2 regions of the Acidovorax sp. KPB24-07 genome follow, and region 1 is predicted to be linked to the other one. Evidence: predicted binding sites of a transcription regulator. Region 1 holds the regulator's gene; the other holds the start of a gene.
What was found. The regulator FNR, encoded in region 1, switches genes on or off when oxygen is low (the NO sensors DNR and NnrR bind a similar motif). The targets are predictions, from matches to a motif close to TTGATNNNNATCAA.
Positions count from the first base shown of each region.

Region 2: AC27IQ_RS08985 (universal stress protein) is a predicted target of FNR. The motif match lies at 4,833-4,846, and genes of this name have one in related genera.

Region 1 is NZ_BAAJYS010000116.1:249-7,127, forward strand. It holds gene hemN (oxygen-independent coproporphyrinogen III oxidase) at 1-1,278, opposite strand, end outside; gene fnr (fumarate/nitrate reduction transcriptional regulator Fnr) at 1,456-2,175, shown strand; gene AC27IQ_RS13365 (hypothetical protein) at 2,207-2,500, opposite strand; gene AC27IQ_RS13370 (FixH family protein) at 2,546-2,830, opposite strand; gene ccoG (cytochrome c oxidase accessory protein CcoG) at 2,916-4,364, opposite strand; gene ccoP (cytochrome-c oxidase, cbb3-type subunit III) at 4,475-5,389, opposite strand; gene AC27IQ_RS13385 (cbb3-type cytochrome oxidase subunit 3) at 5,414-5,551, opposite strand; gene ccoO (cytochrome-c oxidase, cbb3-type subunit II) at 5,572-6,201, opposite strand; gene ccoN (cytochrome-c oxidase, cbb3-type subunit I) at 6,221-6,879, opposite strand, start outside.
Region 2 is NZ_BAAJYS010000054.1:12,268-19,146, forward strand. It holds gene AC27IQ_RS08965 (efflux RND transporter permease subunit) at 1-2,293, shown strand, start outside; gene AC27IQ_RS08970 (hypothetical protein) at 2,362-2,802, opposite strand; gene AC27IQ_RS08975 (LysR family transcriptional regulator) at 2,929-3,897, shown strand; gene AC27IQ_RS08980 (metallophosphoesterase) at 3,931-4,776, shown strand; gene AC27IQ_RS08985 (universal stress protein) at 4,902-5,324, shown strand; gene AC27IQ_RS08990 (TetR/AcrR family transcriptional regulator) at 5,272-5,940, opposite strand; gene AC27IQ_RS08995 (LysR family transcriptional regulator ArgP) at 5,994-6,879, opposite strand, start outside.

The DNA of each region.
Region 1 (6,879 bases):
GATGCCTTCCTGGCCGAGCACGACCAGGCCCTGCGCCTGCAGGTCCTCCAGTGCCTGCAGTTCGGTGGCGAAGTACTGCCGGAAATCGATCAGCCACGCCTGCTCCACCGGCTCGAACAGCACCTCGCCCTGGCACATCAGCGCCATGATGACGGAGCGGCGCACCAGGTCGTCGCGCGTGAGCGCCAGGCCCCGCACCACCGGCAGGCGCCCCTGGTTGATGAAGTCGTAGTACTCGTCCAGCGTCTTGGCGTTCTGGCTGTAGGTGGCGCCCACGCGGCCGATGGCCGACACGCCCAGGCCGAGCAGGTCGCAATCGGGCTGGGTGCTGTAGCCCTGGAAGTTGCGGTGCAGCCGGCCCTGGCGCTTGGCCACGGCCAGGGCGTCGCCCGGCAGCGCGAAGTGGTCCATGCCCACATAGACGTAGCCGGCGTCCTGGAACGACCGCAGCGATTGCGACAGCATGGCCACCTTCGACGCCGCCAGCGGCAGATCCGCCGGCACGATGCGGCGCTGCGGCTTGAAGCGCTCGGGCAGGTGGGCGTAGGCATACAGCGCGATGCGGTCCGGCCGCAACCGGCCCACCTGCTCGAGCGTGCGCTCGAAGGACTCGGGTGTCTGCCGCGGCAGGCCGTAGATCAGGTCCACGTTGATGGACTCGAAGCCCAGCGCACGCGCGCTGGCCACCAGGTCGAAGACCTGGCTGGCCGGCTGGATGCGGTGCACGGCCTTCTGCACTTCGGGGTCGAAGTCCTGCACGCCGAAGCTCAGGCGGTTGAAGCCCAGCTCCGCCAGCAGCGCCAGCCGGCCCGCGTCCACCGTGCGCGGATCGATCTCGATCGAATACTCGCCGCCGGGCGCAAGCGTGAAGCTGCGCTGGAGCATGGCCATCAGCGACCGCAGGCCGTCATCCGACAGGAACGTCGGGCTCCCCCCGCCCAGGTGCAGCTGGCTCACCACCTGGCCCACGCCACACTGGGCCGTGTGCAGGTCGATCTCGCGGCTGAGATAGCGCAGGTACACCTCGGCCCGCTCGGGGTGGCGGGTGATGATCTTGTTGCAGGCGCAGTAGTAGCACAGCGACTCGCAAAAGGGAATGTGCACATACAGCGACAAGGGCAGTGCCTTGGCGGCCGACCCCAGGCGGCGCTGCTGCAGCGCGAGAACGTAGTCGTCCTGTCCGAAGGCCTCCACGAACCGGTCGGCGGTCGGGTAGGAGGTGTAGCGGGGGCCGGGCACGTCGAAGCGGCGCAGGAGTTCAGGGGTGACAGCGATCATGGGATTTCCTTGTGCCTGCCCAATGTGCCGCAGGCCCCGGGGGAAACCCTTGACCTGGGTCAAGGGTTCTGCAGGCGCACGCTGCCACAATTGATCCATGACAGGTGCCCGGCGTTCGCCCGGGCTCTACCACCCTGCCGGCCGCCCGCCCTCCCCTCACCACAAAGGCCTTTTCCCATGAATCCGCAAACCATCAAAGTGGCATGCTCGAACTGCAACCTTCGCGAGCTGTGCATGCCGCTGGGCCTGAACGATCAGCAACTGCAGCGGATCGACGACATCGTGGCCGTGCGCCGCAAGGTCAAGCGGGGGGCCACCCTGTTTCGCAATGGCGAGCCCTTCAGTTCGCTCTTCGCCATCCGCACCGGCTTCTTCAAGACGTGCGTGGCCACCGAAGACGGCCGCGACCAGGTCACGGGCTTTCAGATGGCCGGCGAGATCATCGGCCTGGACGGCATCGTCAGCGACCACCACACCTGCGACGCCGTCGCGCTGGAAGACGCCGAGGTCTGCGTCATGCCCTTTGACCGCATCGAGGAGCTGTCGCGCGAGGTCACGGCGCTGCAGCACCACGTGCACAAGATCATGAGCCGCGAGATCGTGCGCGAGCACGGCGTGATGCTGCTCCTGGGCAGCATGCGGGCGGAAGAGCGCCTGGCGGCCTTCCTGCTCAACCTGGTGCAGCGCCTGCATGCCCGGGGCTTCTCGCAGTCCGAACTCGTGCTGCGCATGACGCGCGAGGAAATCGGCAGCTACCTCGGCCTCAAGCTGGAGACGGTGAGCCGCACCTTCTCGAAGTTCGTCGAGGACGGCATCGTCGAGGTCAAGCAGCGCCACGTGCGCATCCTGGAGACCGCGGCGCTCAAGCGCATCGTGAACTCGCAGAACTGCCACTGAGCGGCCGGCCTGCGGCACCGGCGCTGGCATTTCATGCGCCCGGGTGGTGGCGCGCGCAGTCGGCGGGCCGGTCGGTCACGGGCACGGGGCAGCGGTTCAGTTCGAACGGCGACATGGCCAGCAGCGTGGTGAGTGCGCTCGACGCCATCGTCACCAGCCAGAAAGCGAAGAAGGCGATGGTGTAGACCCCCTCGCGCGAGAGCGCCAGCGGCCGTCCGAACCAGTGCATGTCCTGTGGGTCCACCAGGGCAAAGACCAGCATTTCCAGCACGCCCGCCATCAGGAAGGCGGGCCATGCAATCCACATGAGGCGTTGGGTCCACATTGCGCTTGTCTCCTCGTTTCGGGGGGTGGTGCGGACAGGCCGCCTTCAGCGCGGCTGGTCCTGCACGGGGGTGGCCGCATGGTTGCGCGCCTTCATGGCCGGGGCCAGGCTGTTCGGCGCGCCCTGCAGCGTCTTGTTGATCTCGATGCCCTGGCGGTAGTAGTCCTCGGCCACCACCGGGTCGGGGCGCACGACCGCCACCCACAGCGTGGTGAAACCCGCCACGACCACGATGGCCGGCCCGGCAATGACCATCCAGACGAAGCCGAACTTCCACCAGGGAGCGGCCGAAGGAAGGGGAGCCGGTGCGGCGGCGATAGGGGATGGCATGGTGTTCACTCCTGACAGGAAAAGAAGAAATGCGGTCGGAACAGCGGTCTGGCGCCTGAAACGGTGACGGTGTGGCCGGCGGCGCTCATCGCGGCACCAGGAAGACCGACTTCTCGGCGACATGGCCGCCCGAGCCCAGCGCCTGCACGTCGAACTGCACGGCATGCGATCCGGGCGGCGCGGAGCCGTAGGGGATCTGCAGGCGCACGGCCACCCAGCGGGACTCGGCCGCGCCGATCTCCACCTCGGCGTCGGACGCCACGCGCAGCCCCTGCAGCCCGCTCGCTCCGATGCGGTAGCGCTGGCCGGACTCGGTGGCATTCATGATCTGCAGGCGGTAGATGTTCTCCAGCTGCCCACCGGCCACGATGCGCGAGAGCGCGGCGCGGTCGCGCACCACGTCCACCTTAAGCGGCGTGCGCAGCACCAGGCTGGACAGCAGCCCCACGCACAGCGCCACCAGCAACGCGCTGTAGACCAGCACGCGGGGGCGCAGCACGCGGCGCAGCATCTGCGCCCGGCCCCAGCGAGCCGCCACGCCGTTCTGCGTGGAAAAGCGGATCAGCCCCCGCGGGTAGTGCATCTTGTCCATCACGGTGTTGCAGGCGTCCACGCACAGCCCGCAGCCAATGCACTCGTATTGCAGGCCGTTGCGGATGTCGATGCCCACCGGGCACACCTGCACGCACAGCGTGCAGTCGATGCAGTCGCCCAGGCCCCGGGCCTTGTAATCCACCGTCTTGGTGCGGGGACCGCGCGGCTCGCCGCGCGCGTCGTCGTAGGTGACGATGAGCGTGTCGCGGTCGAACATGGCGCTCTGGAACCGGGCATAGGGACACATGTACTTGCACACCTGCTCGCGCATGAAGCCGGCATTGCCGTAGGTGGCGAAGCCGTAGAACAGCACCCAGAAGATCTGCCAGCCGCCCTGCATCGCCAGGAGCTCGCCCGACAGTTGGCGGATGGGCACGAAGTAGCCCACGAAGGTGAAGCCCGTCCACAGCGCCACCGTGATCCAGAGGAACTGCTTGAGCGCCTTCTTGCGCACCTTCTCGAAGGTCCAGCCCCCGGCATCCAGGCGCAGGCGGGCGCTGCGGTCGCCCTCCACCCGGTGCTCGATCCACATGAAGATCTCGGTGTACACCGTCTGCGGACAGGCGAAGCCGCACCACAGGCGCCCCGCCACCGCGGTGAACAGGAACAGCGACATCGCGCTGACGATGAGCAGGCCCGTGAGGTAGATGAAATCCTGCGGGTACAGCACCAGCCCGAACAGGTAAAAGCGCCGCGCCCCCAGGTCGAACAGCACCATCTGCCGCTCGCCCCACTGCAGCCAGGGCAGCGCATAGAAAACGAGCTGCGTGAGGGCCACCATGGCCCAGCGCCAGCGGGCGAACAGGCCGCGGATGGAGCGCGGGTAGATCTTCTTTTGCGCCTCGTACAGCGACACCATCTCGGCGGCCGCATCGGCGGCGCCAGGCGCGACCGGGGTGATGGGAATGACCTTGCGGGCAGGCCCGCTGGGTGGCTTCATGGCAGTTCTCGAAGGGTGGGCCGGCAAGGGAACGCGTCAGCGGCTGCGCCGCCGGCCAGGGCGCGCCGCGGGAAAGGCCCGGATCGCGTTCCCCGGTGGCATCGGCGCCGTCAGCGCACCGCGTTCGCGCGGTGGGACAGGCCCCATACGTAGGCGGTGAGCACGCCGATCTGGGCCTCGGTCAGCTTGTCGGCCTGGGCCGGCATCACGTTGACCTTGCCGTGGTTGACCATGGCGGTGATGGCCGCCTCGCCCCAGCCGTGCAGCCAGACGTCGTCGGTCAGGTTGGGCGCGCCCAGGGCCGTATTGCCCTTGCCGTCCATGCCGTGGCAGGCCGCGCAGGCGGTGAACTTGGACTTGCCCAGCGAGGCGCGCAGCGAGTCGTGCGGGCTGCCCGACAGGCTCAGCACATAGTGCGCGAGGTTGCGGATGTCCTCCGGCGAACCCACGGCCGCGGCCATGGGCGGCATGGTGCCCATGCGGCCCTTCTCCAGCGTCTCGCGGATGTTCTCCGGCGCGCCGCCGTGCAGCCAGTCGTTGTCGGACAGGTTGGGAAAGCCCTTGCTGCCCCGTGCGTCCGAGCCGTGGCACTGCGCGCAGTTGTTCATGAACAGGCGCTCGCCAATGGCCATGGCCTCGGGGTTGGCCGCCATGTCCTCGGTCTTCATCGCGGCGAACCGGGCGTACAGCGGCGCGAGCTCGGTGCGCGCCTTGGCCATCTCGGCCTCGTACTCGCCGGCCTGCGTCCAGCCGAACTGGCCGGCGAAGCGGCCCAGGCCCTGATAGACGGCCAGGTAGCCGAAGCCGAAGACGATGGTGAGCACGAACAGCCACATCCACCAGCGCGGCATGGGGTTGTCCATCTCCCGCAGGTCCTCGTCCCAGACGTGGCCCGTGGTGTTGTCGGTGCTGGGCGCGACCTTCTTGCGGGCCGTGATCCAGAGCAGCAGCAGGCAGCCCAGGATGCCGACCACGGTCAGCCCCGCCACATAGACCGACCAGAAATTGTGGGTGAAGTCACTCATGTCGTTCTCATTGTTTTTTGCGGATCAGTCTTGCTCGAAGGGCAGGCGCGCGGCCTCCTCGAACCGGGCCCGGTTGCGGCGCGAGAACGCCCAGACCAGGATGCCGAGGAAGCACGCCAGCGATGCCAGCGTGGCGACGATGCGCACAGTGGTGATGTCCATGACCAGCTCCTTGCGGTTCGTTACTTGAGGGCGCGGCCCATGACCTGCAGGTAGGCCACGAGCACGTCCATCTCGGTCTTGCCCTTGACCTCCTCGGACGCGGCGGCGATCTGCTCGTCGGTGTAGGGCACGCCCACCGTGCGCAGCGCCTTCATGCGCGGCGCGGCCACGGCGGGATCGACGGGCGTCTTCTCCAGCCAGCTGTAGGCGGGCATGTTGGATTCGGGCACCACGTCGCGCGGGTTGTTCAGGTGGATGCGGTGCCACTCGTCGCTGTACTTGCCGCCCACGCGGTGCAGGTCGGGGCCGGTGCGCTTGCTGCCCCACTGGAAGGGGTGGTCGTACACGAACTCGCCGGCCACCGAGTAGTGGCCGTAGCGCAGCGTCTCGGCGCGGAAGGGGCGGATCATCTGCGAGTGGCAGTTGTAGCAACCCTCGCGCAGGTAGATGTCACGGCCCAGCAGCTGCACCGCGGTGTAGGGCTGCACGCCCGTCACGGGCTCGGTGGTGGACTTCTGGAAGAACAGCGGCACGATCTCGGCCAGGCCGCCGATGGCGACCACCAGCACGATCAGCACGATCATCAGGAAGTTGTTGGTTTCGATCTTCTCGTGCGAGAAGCCGGCCGATTTGGGGTTGTGTTCGGACATGGAATGGGCTCCTCGGGGCTCAGGCATGGGCCGTGTTCACGGCGGGGATCGACACCTTGACCGAGCGGCCCGAGATGGCGGTGGCCCACACGTTCCAGGCCATCACCAGCATGCCGCCCAGGTACAGCAGGCCGCCGGCGAAGCGGACCACGTAGAACGGATAGGTGGCCTTCACGCTTTCGACGAAGGTATAGGTGAGCGTGCCGTCGGGGTTGACCGCGCGCCACATCAGGCCCTGCATGACGCCGGCGATCCACATCGCGGCGATGTACAGCACGATGCCGATGGTGGACATCCAGAAGTGCAGCTCGATGGCAGGCACCGAGTGCATCTTTTCCCGGCCGAACAGGCGCGGGATCAGGTAGTACAGCGAACCCATGGTGATCAGGCCCACCCAGCCCAGGGCGCCGGCATGCACGTGGCCGACGGTCCAGTCGGTGTAGTGGCTGAGTGCGTTGACGGTCTTGATGGACATCATCGGGCCCTCGAACGTGGCCATGCCGTAGAACGACAGCGACACGATCAGGAAGCGCAGGATGGGGTCGTCGCGCAGCTTGTGCCAGGCGCCCGACAGCGTCATCACGCCATTGATCATCCCGCCCCAGCTGGGGGCCAGCAGGATCAGCGAGAACACCATGCCCACCGATTGCGTCCAGTCCGGCAGCGCGGTGTAGTGCA
Region 2 (6,879 bases), on a different contig from region 1:
CGAGCGCGATGCCGTCATCCTGCAGGTGCGGCGCCAGCCCGGCGCCAATACGGTGGCGACCGTGGACGCGATCCGTGCGCAGCTGCCCTACCTGCGCACACTGGTGCCTGCGAGCGCGCGGCTGGACATCGTCGTCGAGCGTTCGCAAGGCATCCGGGCCACGCTGCGCGAGGCGCATCTCACGCTCGCTCTGTCGGTGGCGCTGGTGGTGGCCGTGGTGGCGGCCTTTCTCGGGCGGCTGCGCACGGCGCTCATTCCCACCGTGGCGATCCCGGTGTCGCTCATCGGCACGTTCACGGTGATGTACCTGGCGGGCTTTTCGCTCAACAACCTGTCGCTCATGGCCCTCATCGTGGCGGCCGGCCTGGTGGTGGACGACGCGATCGTGGTGCTGGAGAACGTGGAGCGCTACATCGAACGCGGCATGACGCCGTTGCGCGCCGCGCTGCGCGGCGCGGGCGAGGTGGGTTTCACGCTGGTGGCGATGACCCTCGCCCTCGTGGTGGTCTTCGTCTCGATCCTGTTCATGGGCGGCGTGGTGCAGCGGCTGTTCCGCGAGTTCTCCATCACGCTGGCGGCGGCGGTGGTGATCTCGCTGGTGGTGTCCCTGACGCTCACGCCTGTGCTGTGCGCCTATGGGCTGCGCGGGCAGCGCAGCGCACGCCAGGCACAGGCGCGGCATGCCTGGACCGCTCGCGTGGGGGCCGCCAGCGCCGCGATGCTGGCCGACCTGCGCCACGGCTACGACCGCAGCCTGGGCTGGGCGCTGCGCCACAGCTTCGTGGTGCTGCTCGCCTTCCTGGCCGTGGTGGGCGTGAACGTGTGGCTTTACCAGTCGCTGCCCAAGATCATGATGCCGCGTCAGGACACCGGCATCGTCCACGCTTTCATCCGCGGCGACGATGGCTTTTCGTTCCAGGTCATGCAGCCCAAGATCGAGGCCTACCGCCGCCTGCTGCTGGCCGACCCGGCCGTGGCCCACGTGGCCGGCACCAGCGGCGGCAGCGGCAGCATCGCCAACAGTTTTTTCATCGTCAGCCTCAAACCCCTGGCGGAGCGTGGCGGCGAGCCGACGCAAGCCGTGGTCAACCGGCTTCGCGAGAAGGCGCCAGCCGTGCCGGGCGGGGTGCTGAGCCCCAGCATCGAGCAGGACATCCAGATCGGCGGCGTGTCGTTCGGCGAGGCCGATACGGCGGTCATCCTGCGCTCGGGCGAAGTGCGCTCGCTGCGCACCTGGGCCCGGAAGGTGTCGCTGGCCATGGGCGAGGCACCGGAATTCACCGACGTGCAGGCCGTGAGCGACGGTGGCGCGCAGCAGGTGGTGGTGGACATCGACCGCGAGGCCGCGCAGCGCCTGGGGGTGGACATGCAGGCCGTGGCGTCCGTGCTGAACAACTCCTACGCCCAGCGCCAGGTGACCACGCTGTACGACCGGCTCAACCAGTACCGCGTAGTGATGGAGGTGGACCCGCGCTTCACTTCGCAGCCGCAATCGCTGGCGCAGATGCAGGTGCTCACCCCGAACGGATCGCGCGTGCCGCTCACGGCCTTTGCCACGTGGCGCTACGGGCTGGCGGAGGACCAGGTGTGGCACGACGCGCTGTTCGCGTCGATGTACATTGGCTACAGCCTCGCCCCCGGCGTGACGCAGGAGCAGGGCCAGCGTGCACTCAACGCCGTGATGGCGCGCGTGATGCTGCCCGCCTCGGTGCACCTGGCGCCGTCCGGGGAAGACGCGGCACGGTCCAGCGCGGTGCGCTCGCAGCCCTGGCTCATCTTGGGCGTGGTGCTGGCCGTGTACTTGGTGCTGGGGGTGCTGTACGAGAGTCTGGTGCACCCGCTCACGATCCTCTCCACCGTCCCGCCGGCGGGCGTTGGCGCGCTGCTGGCGTTGTGGCTGACCAACACCCCGTTCAGCCTCATGGCGCTGCTGGGGCTGTTTCTGCTCATCGGCGTGGTCATGAAGAACGCCATCCTGATGATCGACTTCGCGCTCGACGCCCAGCGCCGCGAGGGGTTGCCGCCGCAGCAGGCGATCCGCCGTGCGGCGGCGCTGCGGCTGCGCCCGATCCTGATGACCAATCTGGCAGGCCTGCTCGGCGCGCTGCCCCTGGTGCTCGGCACGGGCGAAGGCTCCGAGCTGCGCCGGCCGCTGGGCCTGGCCATCATGGGGGGGCTGGCGGTCAGCCAGTTGCTCACGCTGTACACCACCCCTGTCATCTATTACGGCCTGGAGCGCTGGCGCCAGCGGTGGCTGGCAGGGGGTGGGGAGCCCGTACCCGGCGCGCCATGAAAAAGAAAAAGGGCGCCTGGTGGGGCGCCCTTGATGGGGAGACTTCGCGGCCGGTCCGGCCGCCGATCTCAGTAGTAGCGGCGGATGTTGTCCACCGCGATGCCATTCATGGCACGGCTCAGGTCGGCCATGATGCGGGCGTCGTACAGTGCGGCGTTCCAGGTCTTTTCGTCCTCGGCTTCACGGCGACGGGCTTCGGCCCAGGCCTTGTAGCCGGAGCGCAACACAGCGCTGGCGCGGCGGGCGGGACCGGCCAGCAGGGCCAGCGCGGCGAAGGCGATCACCCACATGACCATCCAAGCGGCCAGCATGTGGCCTTCGGCGCGGGTGTCGACCACTTGGTTGGCGACCACCAGCACGGCGGCCACGACGGCGGCCAGCAGGAGGGAGGATGCGCCCCGTGCGCCGTCCAGGCTGGCGGCAGCGCCCTTCAGGGAAGCGGCGAAGCGCTCTGCGCGCTGCACGCCGGGGTGTTCGGTGCGGTATTCGATGTGTACAAAATTTGCCATGATGAGGACCCTTTTCAGACGCTTTTGGCGAAATTGCCGGGCGAATGGGTGAATCTTAGGGTTTACCCCATGGCTGTTCCACTTTATATTTTGAATCTCAGTCATTCATTGAAGTGATGGTTCAACATGCTGCCTCTCAACTTCCGCTCGCTTGACCTGAACCTGCTGCGCGTGTTCGATGAGGTGATGACCGAGCGCAACCTCACCCGAGCTGCGCACAAGCTGTCGCTTACCCAGCCGGCCGTGAGCAACGCGCTGCGGCGCCTGCGCGAGGTGCTGGGCGACGACCTGGTGGTGCGCAGCGGGCAGGGCGTGCAGCCCACGCCCCGGGCGCTCACACTGTGGCCGCCGGTGCGGCAGGCCTTGGCGCAATTGCAACAGTCGCTGGCGCCGGGGGATTTCGACCCTGCCACCGCCAGTTCCACGTTCGTGCTGGCCATGGCCGACGCCACGGGCGCCACGCTGATCCCGCCGCTGGTGGAGATCATCGAGCGCGAGGCGCCCGGGGTGTCCGTGCGCGTGGTGCCGCTCACCACGCGCGACCCGCGCAGCATGCTGGACGACGAATCCGCCGACATGGCCGTGGGCTACTTCCCCGCGGTGATGGCCGACCTGACCGCACGCGCCCAGACCGACAGCGTGGTGGCCTTCGAAAGCGTGCGCCTCTACGACGGCGAATACGTGTGCGTGATGCGCCACGGCCACCCGCTCGCCCAGGTGCCGATGACGCTCGACCTGTACTGCAGCGCGCGCCACTTGCTGGTGAGCTTTTCCGGCAAGCCCTACGGCTTCATCGACGAGGCGCTCACCGCGCTGGGCCGCGAGCGGCGCATCGTGCTCACGGTGAACCAGTTCTTCACCGCTGGGCGCGTGGTGACCACCACCGACCTGCTCACCGTGCTGCCGCGCCACTTCGTGGGCGTGGCCAGCATCGCCGGCGAACTGGTGTGGCGCCCGCTGCCCATGCCGCTGCCCACGGTGCATGTCGATGCGCTGTGGCACCGCCGCCGCCTGCACGATGCGGCCCACCGCTGGCTGCGGGGCGCGATGGCGCGCTCGGCCCTGCCCACGGCCCGGCGCCCTCCCGTGGCCTGACGGCGGCACCGCGCCAGCCTCCACAATCGGCGCATGAAGATTCAACTGCTGTCCGATCTGCACCTGGAAGCCCACCCCGCCTTCGCCCCCAGCCCCGCCCCGGGCGCCGACGTGCTCGTGCTGGCCGGCGACATCGGCTCCTACCAATCCGGCTCGCAGCTGGCCGACGACGACTTCGGGCTGGCGCGCTTTTCCCCGCTGCCGCAGTTCGCCGGCTGGCCGACCCCCGTGCTGTTCGTGCCCGGCAACCATGAATACGACATGCAGGATTTCGACGCCGCCCAGCAGCGCCTGCGCCAGGTGTGCGACCGCCTGGGCCTGATCTGGCTGGAACGCGAAAGCGTGGTGCTGGAGGGCGTGCGCTTCGTCGGCACCACCCTCTGGAGCGACTTCGACGCACTGGCCGAGGACGAGGGCAGCACCGACCTCGCGCGCCGCCTGCGCCAGCGCGAGAAGGCCTTTCGCGCCGCCAACTTCTACCTGCGCAAGACTGGCGGCACCCGCAGCGGCGAGCCCTTCCTGGCCGAGCCGATGCGCGAGCAGTCCCTGGCCTGCCAGGCATGGCTGCGCGACGCGCTCGCGCGCCCGTTCGACGGTCCCACCGTGGCCGTGACGCACTTCGCCCCGAGCCTGAAAAGCGCCGACCCGCGCTACGGGCTGATTCCCGGCACCGCGGGGTTCTGCAATGCGCTGGACGATCTGCTGCCCCATGCCCAGCTGTGGATGCACGGCCACCTGCATTCGCCGAGCGACTACACGGTGCAGGGCGCGCGGGCCGATGGAACGCCCTGGCGCTGCCGCGTGGTGGCCAACCCCCTGGGCTATGCCCGCAAGGGCGAGCAGGACACCTTCTCGCCGCATTTCACCGCCACCGTATGATCGTTCGCAGGTGCCGGCTTCCACGCCGGCGCTTTCGCCGCGCAGGGCATACAAAGATGACGCAGGTCAAGACAACAGGCGCACGCGCAGATTAGTCTGGTCCCTTCTCTTTCGGAGACGTCTTCATGAACATCCTCCTCGCCGTCGACGGCAGCCCGTACACCAAGAAAATGCTCGCCTACCTCGCCACCCACGAGGAACTGCTGGCCGGCACGCACGACTACACCGTGGTGACCGTGCAGCCCGCCCTGCCGCCCCGCGCCCGCGCGGCCCTGGGCAAGGAAACCGTCGAGAAATACCACGCCGAAGAGGCCGAGAAAATCATCGGCCCGGTGGTCAAGTTCCTCGCCCGCCACGGGGTGGTGGCCCAGCGGATCGTGAAGACCGGCCCCATCGGCGAAACCCTCGGCAAGGTGGCGGACACCGGAAAGTTCGACCTGCTCGTGATGGGCTCGCACGGCCACGGCGCGCTCGGCAAGCTGGTGATGGGCTCGGTCAGTACCCAGGTGCTGGCGAACAGCCAGGTGCCGGTGCTGCTGGTGCGCTGACCCCTTGCGCGGCCAGGCCGCCGAAGCACGTCTCCACCGCCCAGTCGAGGATGCGCGCATCGGTGTACCGCCCGGTGGCGCGCAGCATGGCCGGCAGCGGGTCGGCCGAACGGGCCAGCAGCGCCCACAGCACCACGTCGGGCGGCCACTGGGCGTTCAGTTGGCCGGCCTCCTGGGCTTCCACGATCCAGGTGGTGATCCGCGCGCTGGCGGTCTGCAGCGACGCCTGGTAGCGCTCGCAGTCGCGCAGCGGCCCGGCCAGACCGGAATTGCGGCTCAGCAGCAGGGGCATCTCGTCGGTCAGCTGCAGCGACAGCATCCAGCGCAGCAGCGCCTGCAGGCGCTCGATGGCGGACTGGCCGGGCGGCACGCTCTGCAAAAACCCTTGCAGCCGGTCCACGGCATGCACCATGGCAGCGGCGCACAGGTCGTCCTTGCCGGCGAAGTGCTTGTACAGGCTGGCCTTGGCCACACCCACTTCGGCCGCCACGTCGTCCAGCGTCATGGCCTCGAAGCCCTTTTCGCCGAGCAGGCGGCCCGCAGCCGCCACGATGGCCTCTTCCCGTGCCTGGTGCATTTGCGCCTTGAAGGAGGGGCGGGACGGGGGCGTGTTCATGCGGCGCATCTTAGCGACCGGCCGCGGCCCCCGGTACCGGGACAGCCCGGGGCCTACACCGCCAGCATGCGGGCCGCGGTGCGGGTCAGCGCCTCGGACAGCGCATCCAGCACCTCCGATTCGAGGTTCCAGCAGTGCCAGTACAGCTGGATCGGCAGCGAATGGCCGGGCGCCAGGTCCACCAGGCTGCCGTCGGCCAGCGCCCCGCGCACCAGCAATTCGGGCACCACGCCCGCGCCCCAGCCGGCGGTGGCGGCGCGCACCTGGCCTTCGGAGCTGGGCACGAACAGGTGGTGCAGCGCCACGCGCTTGAGGCCGAAGGCGCGCATCACGAACTCGGCCTGCATGTCGTCCTTGCGGTTGAACGACAGGAACGGCACGTCGCGGAAGTTGTGCGGCGTGAGCCCGTGCGGCAGGTAGCGCGCCGCCAGCGCCGGCGAGGCCACCGCCACGTAGTGCATGGCCCCGAGCGGCACCACCTTGCAGCCGCGCAGCGCCTGCTTGAGCGTGGTGACGCAGCCCAGCACCTGGCCCGAGCGCAGCCACTCCTGCGTGAAATCCTGGTCGTCCACGATGATCTCGACGGGCAGGCGCTGGCGCACCAGATCGTGCAGCGCCTCCAGCGCCCAGGTGGCAATGCTGTCGGCGTTGATGGCAATCGAGATGCGCTCGTCCTCGCGCGCGCCGCCGGGGGCGCTCGGGGCGAGTTCCTGCAGGTCGCGCTCCAGGTCGGCGCGCAGCAGGCGCAGCTGCTTGGTGTGCTTGAGCAGCAGCTGGCCGGCGGTGGTGGGCTTGAGCGGCCGGCTGCGCACGATGAGCACCGAGCCCACCTGCGCCTCCAGGGCGCGCAGCCGCTGCGAGACGGCCGACTGCGTGACGTTCAGGCGCTGGGCGGCGCGCTCGAAACCGCCCTCCTCCACGATGGCGGCCAGGCATTCC